Linked DNA regions of Solitalea lacus. The protein of the gene in region 1 interacts with the protein of each later gene in a pairwise test. Links are inferred from orthologs where the notes say so. Each region holds a gene or a part of one and is shown in the gene's direction. Other genes may lie near its edges. The genes, in order: L2B55_RS00095 and priA.

Region 1 (9,364 bases):
TGATACGCATAATGATTAACCTGCCGATTGATGGCATCCAAAGCGGAGTGAGGCTCTGAACGTATATATACGGTTTTAAGCAAGTCCTCGTCTTTAAGAGTATTTAGCAAATTCATCAGAGTAGTCCAGCTACTTTCCCAGGTTGCTAGTAATTCACTTCTCGTTAATTGTCGCTCTTGAAACTCTTCATCACGATTACGATTAGGTTTTTCTCCGTCAGAAATAAAAAAATCAGTAAATCGGGATTTCATATTGCCGCTTATATGCTGAATTTGAATGGCTATGCTGTTGGTATTTTCATCGGGGGTAAAATGCAATTCATTGTCAGTTAGTTGTGCAAATGTTTTGTCTGCAAGTTCTTTTTGTGAATTGAAAAGCTTCTTAACATTTTCAATGTAAACCTGTCCGATTGTTTTCATAGTTAACCAAATAAATAATTAAACACTTCTTCAATTTTACCAACACTAACAATTTCGATGTTAAATCGTTTTAAATCCAATGATTTTTGGTTGTACTTTGAAATAAATATTTGTTCAAATCCTAGTTTCTCTGCTTCAGCAATGCGTTGTTCAATACGGTTAACGGCTCTGATTTCGCCGGATAAGCCAACCTCGGCAGCAAAGCAAGTTTTATAAGAAACGGGAATGTCCTCGTTTGAGGAGATAATTGCTGCAACAAGTCCCAAATCGATTGCCGGATCCTCAATCCTGATTCCACCAGTAATATTTACAAAAACATCCTTCATTCCAAGCTTGAAGCCGCCTCTTTTTTCCAGAACTGCAATCAGCATGTTCATCCTCCGGATATCAAAACCTGTGGCAGAACGTTGTGGAGTGCCATAGGCAGAGTGGCTAACCAATGCCTGCGTTTCAACTAACATGGTACGAGCACCTTCAACAGTTGCTGACACGGTAACGCCACTAAGAGGCTCATCACGCTGCGATAATAAGATTTCCGATGGATTACTCACTTCTCTTAGGCCGCTTCCCTGCATCTCGTAAATGCCCAATTCAGCGGCAGAGCCGAAACGGTTTTTTACTGCACGCAAAATGCGGTACGAATAATGCCTGTCGCCTTCAAACTGTAAAACAGTATCAACCATATGCTCCAGTATTTTTGGGCCGGCTATCATTCCGTCTTTGGTTATATGGCCTATCAGGAATACCGGAGTTGAAGTTTCTTTCGCAAAGCGGAGCATCTCGGCTGTGCATTCCCGAACTTGTGATACGCTTCCCGGAGTTGAGTCAATATGAGCAGAATATAATGTTTGTATCGAATCGATAATGACAATATTGGGCTCCAGCTCTTCTATCTGCTTGAAAATATTTTGGGTAGAGGTTTCTGTAAGAATGTAGCAGTTTCCGCTTCCTCTGGCATTATCGATGCGCTCCGCTCGCATCTTTATCTGCTGATCACTTTCTTCGCCAGAAACATAAAGTACTCGTTGATTCTTCAATGTTAACGCCAATTGTAGCATTAAAGTTGATTTCCCAATACCAGGCTCTCCTCCAATCAGCACTAATGATCCTTGGACAATCCCTCCTCCCAAAACACGGTCGAGTTCACCATCATGGGTGAGAATGCGCTGTTGTTCATTATATGCAATAGAGGTGATTTCTTGTGGTTTGGCAGCCCGTTGAAAACTTGTTGAAGTTGATGGGGCTTTCCAGTCAGGAATATTACTATTAGTTTTTTCTATCACCTCTTCAACAAAGGTATTCCATGATAAGCATGAAGGACATTTGCCTAGCCATTTAGGTGACTGGTAGCCGCAGCTTTGACAGAAATAGGAGGTTTTAATTTTTGACAACGTAGTTAAATTGAAAAATTTGAGAATATGAAAATGTGAAAATTATGGGCAATAAGCCTAATAAATTTTCACATTGCCTATTTAAAAAATGGAATAAGATTGCTTTGCTTTGAGTATACTTTTTAGGAAAGGTCACTATATTTGAAATACAACCTAAAAATTTTATTTATGAATACCTTATTAGCTTTTCTTAATCTTGGCACAGGTGAAATAGTATTACTGCTTTTTGGCCTAATTGTAATTTTGCCATCTCTGATATTGTGGGTGGTATGTTTAGTAGATATTGTGCGTTCTAATATGTCAGGTACTAATACCTTATTGTCGATACTTTTGATTGTGTTATTCCCACTGATTGGAAGTATTATTTACTTAATCATAAGGAATAAATTAAAAGAGCCTGTTCAAGCTTAATTGATAAAAAAGAATATGAAAGGAGCTTCGGCTCCTTTTTTATAATAATTCTAATGAATAGCGCTTTCTAAAGTATGACAAGCCCTAGAAAGAGATTTCTTCTTCGCTAGGATTAAAGAAATGATATTCAGTTAACGTATATGAAGTAACAGCTTTAACTTTTACCCATTTACGGTAATTGAACAACCACTTCATTCGGATTGAAGGAAAGCCTTTGGTTAAGTAAGCCGCAATGTACGGATGAACGCATAGTGTAATATTGTCTTCATTTTGTTCTTCCAGAATATATTGCAAGTTATTTTGAATGTCATCAATCAAAGTAATGGTGGCTTTCACCTCGCCGGTACCGTTACAAGTTGGGCACTTTTCAACAGTAACAATATTCATTTCAGGACGAACACGTTGGCGGGTAATTTGTACTAAGCCAAATTTACTTGGTGGTAAAATTGTGTGTTTTGCACGGTCTTCCGACATTTCTTTACGCAAAGCATCGTATAAAGCTTTACGGTTAGTCGGTTTGTGCATATCAATAAAATCAATCACGATAATACCGCCTAAATCGCGTAAGCGCAATTGACGGGCAATTTCTTTTGCAGCCTCAGTGTTTACCAGCAGTGCATTTTCTTCCTGAGTGTCTTCGCTGGCATTGCGGTTACCGCTGTTTACATCGATAACATGCATAGCCTCAGTGCTTTCGATGATCAGGTAAGCTCCACCATGGAAATTTACAGTGCGGCCGAATGATGATTTTATTTGCTTCTCAATGCCATATTGCTCAAAAAGAGCTTCACGACCTTTGTGAAGTTTAACGATTTTCTCCTGCTCAGGGGCAATGTTATGAATGTACGAACGTATTTCCTCGTAAATTCCTTGATCATCAACAATAATGTTTTGAAAATCAGGGCTTAATATATCTCGTAGAATGCTTGATGTACGGTCGATTTCACCCAGAACCTTTCGTGTAGGCTCGGCCGTCTTTAATCTGCGTGCAAACTCCTCCCATTTATTTACCAACTCAGTTAAATCTGCATGCAGCTCAGCTACACCTTTGTTTTCAGAAACCGTTCTGATGATTACGCCAAAGTTTTTTGGTTTAATGCTTTCAATCAGTTTCTTCAGACGCATGCGCTCTGCTGAAGTTTTGATTTTTTTTGAGATGGAAATGGTGTCAGAAAAAGGTACAAGCACCACAAAACGACCGGCTAAAGAAATATCTGAACTTAAGCGTGGGCCTTTGGTTGAAATAGGTTCTTTAGCAATTTGAACAGGTATTAGTTGGTTCTTGCTAAGAACTTCAGAAATCTTACCGCTTTTATTAATATCCTCTTCACCTTTAAAGCTTTGAAGATCGTGGTAATTGTGACTTCCGTTTCGTACTTCTTTGGTTACCTTTAATAGCGAACGTACCTGCGGACCGAGGTCGAGGTAGTGCAAAAAGGCATCCTTCTCATAACCTACATCAACAAATGCGGCGTTTAAGCCCGGCATTATTTTTTTAATACGGCCAAGATAAATATCGCCAACAGCATAATTCTTATTACGCTGTTCCTGATGTAGCTCTACAAGTTGTTTATCTTTTAATAAGGCGATGGTAACTCCGGTTGGAGTTGAATTGATTAGAAGTTCCTTTACCAAAAAATAAATCCCAGATAATCTACTTGATTAGCATACTGCCAACAAGTGAGATGGTTAGAAATACGATTAATTCTCTACTGAATTCCAACAAAGTGCTTATGATTACAATTATTCATAAGCTAACTATTATCGTTTTTAATGGCTACTGTAAACCTTAAAAACTGATTAAATAGACGAAAAACAAGGACACAAGCGCATTGTTTTGCAGTTTATGTCCTTGTAAGCAATAATAGCGAAAAGAAGATTAACTATTTCTTCTTATGTCTGTTTTTTCTTAAGCGTTTTTTGCGCTTGTGGGTAGCCATTTTATGTCTTTTTCTTTTCTTACCGCTTGGCATAACTTAAAGTCGTTTTAAGGTGTTACAATTTATTTAAGCTCTTTTATAATCATGTCAATTTGCGCAGTAAACTGCGGATCAACTATGAATTCCTTTGATTTCTGATAAGCCTCAATTGCTTTAGCCTTTTGGCCCAGGTTTCGATACGTTTCACCCAGGTAAAAATAAGCATCGCCACTTGGGGCTTTTTTCAGAACGGTGATAAAGCGTTTTTCAGCTTTATCATACTGGCCTGATCGCATAGAAAACAATCCTAAATTTAGGTTTGCTTTTACGTTTTCAGGGTCTTTTTCAACTACCTCGCGAAGCAAAGTAATACCCTGCATTGGGTTTTGAGTAGCTTCAACAAAACAGATCCCTAAACCGGTTTTAGCATCTAAATTTTCAGGATCCATTTCCAGCGCTTTTTGGTAAGAATTTATTGCTTTTTCAACAACAAACTTCACTGCCAAGCTATCATTTAATGCGGAAATTCCTGCCTGTAATTTATCTCCCGCTGTTAACCAATTTTTTAACTCTGGTTGTGTTTGGGCAATTTCATAGTAGTACAAGCCACTTACATAGCTGTAGCTTAAACTTGCTTTTTCCCATTCTTGAGCGAGTGCTTTTTTCAATTCGGCATTTTGAGGGTCTTTGGCTAATTGAGCTTCCAGATCTTCAATTCGTTTGGCTGTTCCAGGGTTTAACTGTTTTTTTGCCGATTTAGCAATCGATTCTGTTGAAACTGTTGATTCGGCCTGAGCCTCCTCCGCTTTCTTGCCCTCTTTGGGGTTTACCAGCCCTTTGATGTCGAGTGAATACAGAACTCCAACCAGTATAACTACCGACAGAATGACTATTATTTGTTTTCTCGACAACAATTTGATAGGGTGTTAAATTACGCTTCTACTACTCTTTCTGCAGCAGCTGCAGCCATTTTAGCTTTCGCACTGCTGTTTTTTACTTTCTCTACAAACACTTTTGCCGGTTTAAAGCTTGGGATAAAGTGCTCAGGAATAATGATTGCAGTGTTTTTAGAAATATTTCTGGCAGTTTTTTCAGCTCTTTTTTTGATAACAAAGCTTCCAAATCCTCTCACATAAACATTCTCGCCTTCAATCATTGAGTTTTTGATTACTTTGAAAAATGCTTCAACACACTCTGCTACATCAACTTTCTCAATTCCAGTTTTTTGTGCAATTTCTGCAATTACCTCAGCTTTAGTCATCTTTTTTCTTTTTAAAGTCCTAACGTCTTCATTAATTTGGGGTTGCAAAGTTATGTGTTTAAACCGATTATAAAAATCAAAAAAATATTTTTTTAAGTGTTTGTTGAAGAAGTTACAAAATGGTACAAAATTAATAAGAGAGATTTGCCTTGGCGCAACACACAAGATGCCTATGTAATATGGCTTTCTGAAGTTATTTTGCAGCAAACACGTGTGGAACAAGGGCTCCCTTATTTTCATAAATTTCATGAACGGTTCAATACAGTAACCGAATTAGCCCAGGCATCAGAAGATGAAGTACTCAAGCTATGGCAGGGGTTAGGGTACTATTCCCGTGCCCGTAACATGCACGCTACTGCAAAGATTGTAATTGAACAATACAATGGAGTATTTCCGACACAGTACGAGCAATTAATAAAGCTCAAGGGGGTTGGAGAATATACAGCAGCGGCTATCTCGTCATTTTCTGCTAATGAACGTCATGCGGTGGTTGACGGCAATGTCTATCGGCTGCTTTCAAGGCATTTCGGGATTGAAACACCCATAGATAGCAGTGCAGGAAAGAAGCAATTCAAAGAATTGGCCTATGAATTGCTATTATATGCAGAGCCTACGGTTTATAATCAGGCAATTATGGAGTTTGGAGCCCGGCAATGTAAACCTGTTGCTCCAAATTGTGGAGATTGTCCGCTAAAACTTACCTGTGTTGCATATAAAGAACAGAAGATAAGTGAATTGCCTGTTAAGGCTAAAAAGATTGTGACTAAGTCGCGTTATTTCAATTATTTGATCTTTAGACAGGACGATGGTGTACTGTTAAAGAAGCGTTTAGGAAAAGATATATGGCAAAACATGTATGATTTTCCGTTGATAGAAAGCTCAAGGTCATTATCTGAAGAAGAGATACTGAAAGACAATTTTTTTCAGAGAATTTTTCCCGGGAAATCGTTCAGAATTATGTCGGTTTCAGATGAGAAAAAACATGTTTTATCTCACCAAGTTATATATGCCCGTTTCTGGGAAATGGAAGCAATTGGTTATAGGATAGATAGTTTTGAAAATGGTTGTTGGGTTGCGGGAGAAATGATGGAGAACTATGCTGTACCAAAATTAGTTGATAATTATTTAAAAAAGTTTTAACTTATTCTGAAAAATCTAAATTGAGCTAAATACAGTTTATCTATGTCTGGAATTAACAAAGTTATCTTAGTTGGACATTTGGGCAAGGATCCCGAATTAAGACACCTGGAAGGCGGTGTAAAGGTGGCAAGTTTCCCTTTGGCAACCTCCGAAACATATACAAAAGATGGTAAAAAGGTTGAACAAACTGAATGGCACAATATTGTAATGTGGCGAGGTTTGGCCGACATTGCTGAGAAATTCCTTGTTAAAGGTAAGTTGGTTTACATTGAAGGTAAACTCCGAACCCGTTCTTGGGAAGATAAGGAAGGACACAAGCGCTACCAAACGGAGATTGTAGCCGATAACTTTACCATGTTGGGAAGAAAGAGTGATAACGAACCAGTAAATGGAGGCAGTTACAGCTCTTCGGGAACGTATGAATCTTCGCAAAATCAAGGAAAGGTTGATGAACATATTCCTGCGGCAATTTCTGCAAGCCAAGATTCGCCAGACGATGATCTTCCATTTTAATTTATTGTTATTTAGAGCATCTATTTATAACGAGGCAGATTCTATTAAAGAGTCTGCCTTCTTTGTTATTAAAATATTGATTAATAGTCAGTTGAAAACGTTATCTTTAAAAGATAACCTGTAAACACTCTATTTATAAACCAAAATCTAAAATTTATGGCAACAAATATTATTGACACCCTCAAAGGGTTTGTCTCCCCCGATTTGGTTTCTCAGGCATCCTCAATGTTTGATGAATCACCTAGTAGTGTAAGCTCAGCAATGGGAACTGCATTCCCAAGTATTTTGGCAGGGTTATTAAATAAATCATCGGATTCATCTGCAATGAGTGGCATCTTTGATTTGATCAAAGGTGCAGGAGGAGGTGCAAATAGTGTCCTGTCTCATCCTAATGATTTATTGACAGGGTTGGGTAGTGGGGAATCAGGGGGTGTGATTGAACAAGGGAAAAAGCTTCTTTCATCGCTTTTTGGGGATAAAACAGCTGAATTGTCCACTATGTTGGGGAGTGTTTCTGGGCTTAAAAGTTCAAGCGCCGGTTCTATTCTGAGCCTGGCAGCTACGATAGTGATGAGTTTCTTAGGGAAAAAAGTTGTTAATGAAGGTCTTGGGTTGAGTGGTCTTCTTAGCTTTTTAGGTAGTCAGAAAGATAATATCATTAATGCTGCTCCAGCCGGTTTAAGTAGTTTACTCGGCTTGGGTAGTTTGGCCAATTTGGGATCCAATTTAGGAAGTATAAAGGATACAGTTACGGGGGCGGCCCGACATGCGGAGCATGCAGCACCTTCTCCGAGCGGATCATCATGGCTGCGTAATTTATTACTTGCTGCTGTTGCGCTGTTAGCAGTATTTTTCTTGTGGAGAAGTTGTAATAAAAAACCTGATATGACTGCTGTAACCCCAACTGTTGACTCAATGGTTGATAAGGCTACGGAAATGGTAGACACAGCAGCACAGATGGCTTCTGATGCAGCAACAAAAGCAGCAGAAAAATTGGGAGCTTTCTTCAAAAGAAAATTACCCAATGGTATTGAGTTAAATATTCCTGAGTTTGGTATCGAAAATAAACTGATTGCCTTTATTGAAGATGCAAACAAACCGGTTGATAAGACTACATGGTTTTCGTTTGACCGGTTAACTTTTGAAACCGGTTCGGCTGTTTTAAAGCCAGAATCACAAGAACAATTGCAGAACATTGCCGAGATTTTGAAAGCCTATCCTAATGTAGAAGTGAAAATTGGAGGCTATACAGACAATGTTGGTGATGCTAAAGCCAATCTTAAACTTTCGACAGATAGAGCTAACAATGTTAAGGCCGAGTTGGAAAAATTAGGTATTGACGGAAAACGTATTTCAGCAGAAGGCTATGGACATGAACACCCGGTAGCTAGTAATGATACAGAAGAGGGTAAGGCTCAAAACCGCCGGATTGATATTAGGGTGACAAAAAAATAACCCCTAGGTTAAGATATTGCCCTAAATGCAAAAAGCAGAGTATTTGACTCTGCTTTTTGCATTAAATTATTTTACAATGATTATGAATTAAGCATTTTTGCTTACCAAATAGTTGCCTACCTCAGAACCATTATCATCAAGCATTTGCATGCTTAGTTTTTTTGTATCAGCTTTTAGTTTAATAAGTGTGCGTTTTCCGTCTATCGGGCCTCCGCCAATAATAATCGGATAATTATGCGTGCCTGGTTTACGTTCGTGAACTTTATAAGTATGGGTGTGTCCACAAATTACCATATCTACTTTCCCTTTGTTAAATAAGTCTGCGAACATTTTGCGTGAATGCGTACTGCCGTGCTCTTCTTCCGAGTAGAAGTGTGGTATATGCATTAAAACTACTCTGAATGGAGCTTTTTTAAACTCAGGCTTTTCAATTTCACGGAGAAGCCATTGCGCTTGCATTTCTCGGTAGTGGTCAAAATCCACTATGCCAGCATAAACTGGATGCGTGTCTTCTTTGTCTTCGCCTGTATCCAGACAAACGAATCTAACCGGGCCAAGGTTAAATGAGAAAAAGAACTTTCCGGAAATATTATCAAAGTAATCTACAAACTCACGAGCGAATTTGCCCCGGGTCTCATGGTTGCCACGAACATACATGAACGGAGTTTTCGTGGCAAAAGATTCCGAACAGGGCTTAAGCATATGATCGATTATTTGTTTTTCATCAGTTTGATAGTCAAACATATCACCATTGAAGAAAACCATATCATACGGATCTTCACCGTTTATGCTCATCATGTGTTTAATGCTTTCGGGTCGATCATGTAAATCATTCATGATAAGCATAGAAACAGT
Region 2 (9,785 bases), 3.2 Mb from region 1 along the record:
GTGTTATGCGTATTATACTGTGCCTGTAAAATGAAATGATAGTTTTTGTAAAAGAAGTCATTAATTAATGCTACATCGGATTGCCAATAGTGCAAGGGCATTGAAAAAAACAATGAAGATCGTAAGTATGGCAGAAACGTTTTACCAATCCCGCCTTCCAATCTGGCAGGCAAGGAGGTTTTAAAGTGCTTTTCTGTATAAGTTGTATCATTAAACTTAAGAATCTTCTCAATACTATCAACAGTAAATTTGCTTACAAATACACCATTTACATAGCGTCTTCCATCATAGATTTTTTCTCTATTGATATCTTTCCAATTTATAAATCCTAGATCCTTTACGTACAAAGAAGCCTCCCAGTCATCATTAATTCGGCCACTTACTCCTGCTGAAAATGTCAGTCCCGGATTTTTAAAATTAGGCAGAAAATGATTTGCTTCCAGGGAGTCTGTCCTGCCTAAAAGCTTAGATGTACCTGTTAAACTCAGAAACAACAAATTCTCATCCGGGGCGCTCGAACTCTGCTGAATATCCATATGTGTATTGGTAAACTTTAAATCAGAGTAATTTATACCGCTAACATAACCTAACTTAACACCAGCTCTCAGCAAGTCGTTTATAGATGTGCTGAAACCAACTGCAATTTGAGTATACGCCGCTCCGTAACTGTTTGTAAGAAGCTGATTGGGATAACTTCCTATACCAATATTGTCTTTATTGGCTAAAGAAATAGCTTCATTTTTCACATCTCCTGTGCCATAGGCTTTTGAAGAAACATCTATCAACAATTCCGATTCATTACGATAATTGATCAAAATCTTTGCTGCCAACCAGTTAAATGTGGCAACTCCTGCTCCATAGTTTAACTTTTGAGGATTAGAAAAAGGTGCTATTTTGTTTATTGCCTTACTATTATTCAATGCATAGTTCCGTAATAAGGTATCAGCATCTCCAAAAAGTCGGCCATCGAAATTAAAAGAAGGCACAAAACAATTGAACTGGAATGTGTTACAATTCTTATTTAAAACGCCAGTTGATGGATTTTCCAGCGATTCAAACAAAGTACCTGTTCCAAAAACAGATACACGCTGGGCAATTAAATTAGTGCTACCTAAAACTATTACCGCAAGAAGCGTAAAGACTCTTTTCATAAGGTTGACTCAATCTTTAAATAGGAAATCTGTGAACTACCAAACTCTAGAATATTTTAATAATCTTCTAGTAAGATAAGCCGTTTACCTTAAGGCATCAAGAGTTAATTAAAAATTAAAAAAGTTATAGGTCCGGTTTAACTCAATTCATTTTATACACCGCAACTTTTTTGCCTAAAAGTCCGGTTACCACACATTTTTTACCATAAATCGATGAATTGTAATATAAAAACGGGGTATTGCCTTCTAACGGAAACCCTGAAACCGTTTCACCCTTGTCAGATAACATTAACAACTCGCCAGCTTTAGGTATTGTTAAACCAATTAAATATTTTTCGGGTTGTTCTTCAAAAAACTGAACAGTATTGCCTGCCTCTCCAACTGGCTCATAGTCATACACCAATGACCCATCAGTTGAATAAACAAACAAATGATTCTTATCGAAAAACACATATTCGGGTGTTGAGTCTCCTGCTATATTTTTCAAGGCAAAGAAATGCTCTCCAGACCAGGCACCTAAACTTTTCTCTCTTACCCTTCCATCAAAAAACACAGTTACTACATTTCCAGCCGTATCAGCACTAACATATTTTGAATTGGCAGTGTTTGTTCCTGTTGACCGATAAAATTGATTTTTGATTAAAACCGGCACCTTTCCTGTTGCAAGTTGTTTACCTTTTCTATCGAAATACACAAACCTATTATCATTTGTATAGCCAAATAAAAAAGAAATTCCACTTACTTTGGCTAGCTGAACGGATTGGTTAAATAATCCAACATTACGTTTGGGATTCCAGCCTTCAAGAGCCTTTCCATTTAAATCATATATTAAAATTGACTGATCCTGCAAAGTGGTTACAATGCGATAATCATTATTGTTATCATAATCGAACAAAGACACCGGAGTAGTAATACGTTTGCGAAAACTAATCGGAAAATGAGGTAAAGGCTTTCCGTTTTCATCAGTTACATATAGTTTACTTGCTGTATTAAAAATCAGCAAAGGACTGCCATTTTTTTGAACAGATTTAACCTCTCCCATAATTGGTTCTGCCAATTTTACTTTCCAAAGCAAACGCCCTTCTTCAGTGTAGAAATACAATTGGTTTTGTATATCAGTAAATAACCAGTTATTTTTTCCTGCCGAAGAGCTTATTAAAACAGGAGCAGCATTCATATCGGCATCTAAACTAATTGTTTTTGCAAGTGTGTATTTAGAGTTGTCTTTTGAGGTAAGTTTATTTTGATGAGGTTGATACAACAAATTTAAATTACTGAAAAACTGCCCTCCACTAGTATTTAACTGATAGGTTAATCCATAAAAGTTGTTAAATCCTTGATCCGCGGAAAGGTAATTAAAGTAATCTTTTTGTATTCCGTTCAAGAGCATACGTTTGCTATTTGCAAAGTTTAGATAAACGAAAACAGATGATTCCTCATTGATGTACTGCTTATAACTTAGATAGCTTTTGTCCTGATCCAGATAATTTAAAGATTGATATTCATCAATAAACTGCTGCAAAACTCCTTGAGATGCTGCGGTAATAAGCCAATTATTCACTATGGTAAAGTAAGGTCTTCTGATTTCCTTAAAAACGCCACCCAATGCAGAGCTCAATAAATCAGGATAACTGCAATAAAAAACAGGATATCCCTTGTAAAAAGGCTCAAACGCAGGAGAGCTTCTTCTACCTTTATCCACATATACAATATTCTTCAAAAAAGCGGAGGCTTTAGAAGTATCTTTCAATGCGATAATCCCCAAATGATTTGCCCTTACAGTTAAACCGTCATTGTCATAAATAGCCAAGGCGAATTCATTTCCCATAAAATCAGCCCAATCATTTTCAAAGTCTGATTTATATATTTTATTGAATGAATCTAACCACGTATCATAGGCTCCAATTTGTTTGCTTTGCCCCAAAAAGACTTTATGATCTTTTTTAAATTGTGAATAGTTACTAATGCCGAAATCAATTAAAACCGATGTTTGGTTGGCTACAACAGATGGAATTGTAATTTTTTGTGCTTTTTGATTTAAAAACAAAGCTAAATACTCTGCATTGGAAAGACTTGCCTGAGTAATGCCGTTAAACATAAGTGCATCACTTTTAAAATTAAGATTGAGAAAGCTTGACTGAGCTATTTGTGACAAAAAATTGAATTCTCCCTGGTCCGCCTTGTTCAAGAAAGCATCAACAACTACTGGCAATTGCTTATAATTAATGTAAAGAGAAGCATTTAATGCCATTTTTTTAACATTTTCCACCTTAAAAAACGTCCCGAATGAAGGAGCAGCGGTATTCCTTTGCACTTCTATACTCTCTCTTATCAACTGCTCATCAAAACTCCCAATCAACATGCCATTTGTTCTGCACAGCGAAAACACTGCTTTATTTTCAAGTGAAATTGCATAAACGTCGGTATCTTCAATTTTCTTGGTTGAAAACTTTAATCCAGTTTCATTATCATCCAAATTTTTAAAATAGTTTTTCAGTTCTTCTTGGTTATCTATAGCAACGACAAATAACAATTCGGTATTTCCGGCTGTTGTAGGATGAAGAGATACAAGCATCCGACTTTTTTTAAGCTGTTTTCCTAAATCAGCATGCTGAAGAAAATAGCTGTTTAGCAGTTTAAATTTTTCATTCTGGTTAGATGTAAACAAATTAGTAAACATGTCACTCTTTTTAAAAAAGGAGAAAAGTTCATCAGAATGCTGAAAATCAACAACTATAGCTGCCGTAACCGGAATAGCTTTAAAAGGTTGTGTTTGCGAGAGACTTGAGTTTAAGTTTTTAAAATAGAAGTATGCCACTGAGATTACTGCTGTAATCAGTAATATCACTGTTGCCCAAAATTTATTCATTGAGAATGATTTATAAACAAAAATATACTTTTACACTTTTCTAACGTTTATTTCTTGTAAACTGTTGTTAATTTTGTTGCTTATTTCATAAAACGATTAACCTTCCGTTCATGCAAAAACAAGTTTTAATGATTGCAGCCATTTGCGGAGCTCTGGCTGTAGGACTGGGTGCATTTGGGGCTCACGGACTTAAACCTCTGCTTAATGATTACCAGCTTTCTATTTGGGAAAAAGGAGTTCAATATCAATTTTACCACACTATGGTGATGCTGGTTTTGGCATTTTACCCTAAAATATCCGTTAAAAGTTCATTTTTAAGAGCTGTTTGGTTTTTCCTTGCCGGAATTGTTTTGTTCTCCGGTTCATTATACATTTTGGCTTTAAAAGACCTTATTGGCATAAGCAACACAACTTTTATTGGCATCATAACTCCATTCGGGGGTATATCCTTTATTATTGGCTGGATGTCAATCTTTATTGGAGCTATGCGCGAACGAATGTAAGTGTTAGTAACTTATCATCGAATTTGCGTTGTCTATTTTTAATATCGAAAATCTAACAGCTCAATTCCTATATGCTTAAGCTTCATAATGGTGATTATAACGACAGGGTAACGTTATTTGCCGAGGTGATACTCCCATTGGCTATTTCGCGCAATTATACCTATCGAGTTCCGCATGAATTGAATCAACAGATAAGAGTTGGGCAACGGGTTGTGGTGCAGTTCGGAAAAAACAAAGTATATACCGCCCTGGTAAATCAACTGACAACTGATGCTCCAACATTGTATGAAGCTAAATATATCATTTCGATATTGGATGACATGCCATTAATTACCGAAAATCAATTACGCATGTGGCAGTGGATTTCATCATACTACATGTGTTACATTGGCGAAGTAATGAATGCGGCCCTTCCTTCGGCCATGAAATTGGCTAGCGAAACCAAAGTTTTACTGAATCGGGACCACACATTCGATAAGAGCTTGCTTACTGATAAGGAGTACCTAGTTGTTGATGCGCTTGAAATTAAAGACGAGTTGAGTATTAACGACATCATGAAAGTACTGGGGCAAAAATTGGTAATGCCTATCGTTAAGTCGTTAAATGAAAAACAAATTGTTTTAGTTTCTGAAGAACTCAATAACCGATACAAGCCTAAATTTGAAACATTTGTACAACTGCACAAAGCTTACAATCGTCCTGAACAATTAAAAGAGCTGTTTCAATTACTTGAGCGTGCTCCTAAACAGGTGGATTTATTGATGGTGTATCTCCATCTTTCAAAAATTAAATCCTCTGTTAGTAAAAAAGAATTAATGGAAGAAAGTGGTGCTTCGGCTGCAGCTTTCACGGCATTGGTTGACAAGGATATTTTTCGTATTGAAAAGAAAGAAGTTAGCCGATTTTCGGAACCCGAAATTGAACTAATAAAAAACTATACACTGTCGGTTGCACAAGAAAGCGCACTGACTGAAATATTACAGGGATTTACGGAAAACATGCCTGTTTTATTGCATGGAGTAACTGCATCCGGCAAAACACAGATCTACATAAAGCTTATTGAGGACTGCTTAAAAACCGGAAAACAAACACTGTACCTCCTTCCTGAAATTGCCCTTACGGCCCAAATGATTCAGCGTTTGCAGGCCTATTTTGGTGACAATGTTGGCGTCTATCATTCCAAATACAATGACAATGAACGTGCTGAGATTTGGCAGAAAACGCTTAAAAATCAATATAAGATCATTTTAGGGGCTCGTTCATCAGTATTTCTACCTTTTGCCGATTTAGGGTTGATTATTGTTGATGAAGAACATGAAACCTCATTCAAGCAATTTGATCCTGCTCCGAGATATAATGCACGCGATACAGCCTTATACCTCTCCCACCTTCATGGCGCTAAAATAATTCTGGGATCGGCTACACCATCTGTAGAAAGCTACTTCAATGCAACCAGCGGTCGCTATAAATTGGTTTCGTTGGTCGAACGTTTTGGAGGTGTTCAACTTCCCGAAATTCAAGTAGCTGATTTACAGCAAGAGCGTAAACAAAAATCAATGCGCTCCCATTTCTCCAGTTTACTGTTTACAGAAATGGAGTTGGCATTAAACAAAAAAGAACAGATAATTTTATTTCAAAACCGTAGAGGGTATGCGCCTATGCTCGTGTGCGGGACTTGCGGTTTTACACCGAAATGCATTAATTGCGATATAAGTCTCACCTATCATAAACATGATAACAAACTGCACTGCCATTACTGCGGATTTAAGGAAGAGATTTTCTATCGTTGTCCGGCATGTGGCAGCACCCAAGTTGAACAAAAAGGCTTTGGTACAGAAAAAATTGAAGATGAACTTGCCATTATGTTTCCTTCGGCACGTATTGCACGCATGGACCTCGATTCGACCAGAAGTAAATATGGCTACCAACAGTTAATTAATGATTTTGAAGAACGCAAAATTGATATTTTGGTTGGAACCCAAATGGTCACCAAAGGGTTAGACTTTGAAAATGTCAGTTTAATTGGCATTCTCAATGCCGATGCCATGCTCAATTATCCTGATTTTAGAGCTTTTGAACGCAGCTACCAATTAATGACTCAAGTTAGCGGACGTGCCGGCCGAAGAAATAGTAGAGGTAAAGTAATTGTTCAAAGTAATCAACCTTCGCATAAAGTGATTGAGTGGGTAATGTACAATAAGTACGATTTGCTATTCAAGGCAGAATTGGCCGAGCGTAGTGGCTTCCAGTATCCTCCATTTTTCCGTTTAATTCAAATTGACATTAAAAACAGGGACCTTAACCAAGTAAGTGAATCAGCTGAGTTTTTAGCCAAAGATCTGAAGTTACAATTAGGGAAACGCGTCTTAGGACCTGAATTTCCTTTAATTGTTAGAATCCGTAATTTTTATATCAAAACAATATTAATTAAGGTTGAAAGAGAGAATGTTTCAATTGGTAAAGTTAAACAGCTAATTCAGGCTGCTATTGAACGCTTTTATACTCAAAAAGAGAACCGCAACAGCCTGATAAAGATTGATGTTGATCCCTATTAATCCTCAGATCCAAAGTTATATATCAGGGTTAGCCCGGCAATAGGATTAAAATAAGTTTCAAACGAATAGTGTCCTGGAGTTGAATATTTAATCCCATTGGTTTCTGTTTCTGATTTCTCATGAAACCAAATACTTTCAATTGATGAGGAAGCCATTATTGTTACTCGATCAACAGGATAAAATTTAATACCAATAAATGGAGAAAACCCTGCTCCATTTCTGTTATTTGTATAATTTGATTCTACCCCTAATGATGGTAATGTTTGCCCTTTATAATCTGATCGATAATAAAATAAATCTAAACCGATTACTGGACGAACTAATGTGTATAAAAACTCGCGTTCAAATCCTAAGCCAACCTTTAAATTTTGATACTTACCAGTATTGCTTGCACAAGTTGCACAATCCGGCGTTGGATTTTGATCGTTAAAGTGATTATATCTAGCACCTAAGCGAAAAGAAAAAAGATTATTCCGAACTTTAAATATTAATTCGTTTGCATAGCTAGCAACATAGTCATTGTTGTTATAATCAGTTCCTACAACAGGAATTTGCTCATTATAACTTACCAAATTAAGGCCAAAACTATACTTATAAGGCGAAATATTTTGAGCCTCTGATGGTTTACTAAATAAAAATAAAAGAGTTAAGATAAATAATAGTCTAAGTTTGATCATTTGAATAAATTAGATTTGAAAAGCAAATAAGAGTTTGGCTTTTTCACCGCCCCCTTTCATAAATTGAGTCAAATTTATTGTATTTTTGATATTTTATTAATTAAAATTCACATTTAATGCTCGATTCATATAAACACAAAGGATTAAGAAAAGTATTGGTTAAGCAGCTGAGAGAGAAAGGCATTAAAGATGAAAAGGTTCTAATTTCTATTGAAAAGATTCCGCGACACTTTTTTGTTGACAAATACACTGCAGAGGTTGCCTATGCTGATAAGGCGCTGAAAATTGATGCAGGGCAAACTATTTCACAACCCTATACGGTAGCCTACCAAACAGAACTATTGCACATTCAACCGGGAGAGAGAGTTTTGGAGATTGGAACAGGTTCGGGTTACCAAACCTCCATTCTATTGGAACTGGGTGCAGAAGTCTATACTATTGAACGACAAAAAGAGCTGTATGACAAAACGACTAAGTTTTTGCCTAAATTAGGCTATCACCCTCATTTTTATTTAGGGGACGGTTCTATGGGCATACCGGAACAGGCTCCTTTCAACAAAATATTGGTTACCGCCGGAGCACCTGGTATTCCTGAAACATTATTAAAACAATTGGCAATTGGAGGTATTTTGGTTATCCCTGTGGGTGATGAACAAGTTCAAACCATGACAACCGTTTTAAGGATATCTGAAAACGAGTTTGAAAAGGTAGAATTTGCCCAATTCAGGTTCGTACCCCTTATTGGTGACAAGGCTTGGTAAATAAGTCGACAATTCAAGATTTACAATTTTAGCCTAAAATCTAAAATTGTAAATCTCATTATTAAAACTTCCTCAGTCTGCCCATCTCTACTTTTGCATCTCGCTCCTTAATACTTTCGCGTTTATCAAATTCTTTTTTCCCCTGAGCAAGTGCAATCTCAATTTTAGCAAAACCGCGCTCATTGATAAACATGTAAAGAGGCACAATTGTATAGCCCTTCTCTTTTGTTTTTTGAGCTAATTTTTTTAATTCTTTTTTCTGCAAAAGTAAAACTCTGTCACGCTTAGCCTCATGATTATAAAATGAACCATGCGAATATTCAGCAATGTGCATATTGCGGATGTAAAGCTCATTATCCATAAAAGCACAAAATGCATCATTTATATTCACTTTGCCCTCTCTTACCGACTTAATCTCGGTTCCTAATAGCTTTACTCCGGCAGTATACTTATCAATTATATGATACTCGAAGTACGCCTTTTTATTCTTTATATTAATGTTATTACCCGACATGTCTATTTAATGAATGTACGAGAAAGTGTTTGGATGAAAAAATGGCCTGATTTATGCCGTGGCCCTGTTCTCCCCCTATCACTCAATCATTGTGGTTTTATAATTAACACCGGCACTTTTACTTTGTGTCTTACAGTGTCAACTGTGGCCCCAAAGATAACATCTTTTAAGGCTTTATGACCATGTGCCCCCATTACTAATAAATCAATCGGGTTTGAATTTACAATTTCAGAGATACTTTTTGCCGGATTACCATAGCCTATTTGATAGCTTACATCATATCCCATTCCTTCAATCTCGGCTACATATTTCTCCAGGTTTCTGATATCACTACGGGTTTCAAAATCATTAATATTCTGCCCAAGATATTGAGCCCCTGCTGTTTCAACAATATGGATCAAGGTATAGGAAGCATCTTTGCCCCCTTGAACCAAAGCATTACGAATTGAGTGCTTATCCATTTCTGAAAAATCAACTGTTACGGCAATGTTTTTATAGAATATAATTTCAGGAGACTCGAGATCCAAAGCTTCTCCGTGAGGCAAAAAGTCGTCTTTAGGGCTTTTCCTTCTAACAAAAGGCGAGAAAATCACATAGATTAGTAAGCAACCGCATAAAATGGCAATCGGTATCACAAAAATATAGATATAGATTACATCTTTACCTGCTGTTTTAATCCAACTTGTAATTTCTTCTATCACCAGTTTTACATTTAACGAAATGATGAGCGTTGCGCAAATCCAGGCCAATATTTT

What was found.
Region 2: the proteins of L2B55_RS00095 (region 1) and priA interact in binary tests that used the Escherichia coli proteins (3 or more experiments, as listed by UniProt). The link is inferred for Solitalea lacus from one-to-one orthologs.

Annotation. Positions count from the first base shown.
Region 1 is NZ_CP091740.1:33,545-42,908, reverse strand. The notes cover bases 5,633-8,318. They hold L2B55_RS00095 (single-stranded DNA-binding protein), read left to right. Parts: upstream 5,633-6,583; coding sequence 6,584-7,054; downstream 7,055-8,318. Other genes in these bases: L2B55_RS00090 (OmpA family protein), read left to right, coding at 7,211-8,318; mutY (A/G-specific adenine glycosylase), read left to right, coding at 5,633-6,541. In the rest of the region: L2B55_RS00135 (DUF1572 family protein), read right to left, coding at 1-419; DNA repair protein RadA, read right to left, coding at 422-1,810; L2B55_RS00125 (PLDc N-terminal domain-containing protein), read left to right, coding at 1,979-2,221; L2B55_RS00120 (Rne/Rng family ribonuclease), read right to left, coding at 2,306-3,856; L2B55_RS00110 (tetratricopeptide repeat protein), read right to left, coding at 4,224-5,054; L2B55_RS00105 (HU family DNA-binding protein), read right to left, coding at 5,072-5,449; more of mutY, read left to right, coding at 5,498-5,632; more of L2B55_RS00090, read left to right, coding at 8,319-8,509; L2B55_RS00085 (purple acid phosphatase family protein), read right to left, coding at 8,597-9,364. UniProt on the Escherichia coli protein: Plays an important role in DNA replication, recombination and repair. Binds to ssDNA and to an array of partner proteins to recruit them to their sites of action during DNA metabolism. Acts as a sliding platform that migrates on DNA via reptation.
Region 2 is NZ_CP091740.1:3,214,521-3,224,305, forward strand. Bases 4,230-7,336 are described here. They hold priA (replication restart helicase PriA), read left to right. Parts: upstream 4,230-4,594; coding sequence 4,595-7,078; downstream 7,079-7,336. Other genes in these bases: L2B55_RS13965 (DUF423 domain-containing protein), read left to right, coding at 4,230-4,523; L2B55_RS13975 (hypothetical protein), read right to left, coding at 7,075-7,336. In the rest of the region: L2B55_RS13955 (DUF5723 family protein), read right to left, coding at 1-1,151; L2B55_RS13960 (DUF3352 domain-containing protein), read right to left, coding at 1,294-4,020; more of L2B55_RS13965, read left to right, coding at 4,131-4,229; more of L2B55_RS13975, read right to left, coding at 7,337-7,755; L2B55_RS13980 (protein-L-isoaspartate(D-aspartate) O-methyltransferase), read left to right, coding at 7,872-8,516; SsrA-binding protein SmpB, read right to left, coding at 8,578-9,030; L2B55_RS13990 (Nramp family divalent metal transporter), read right to left, coding at 9,117-9,785.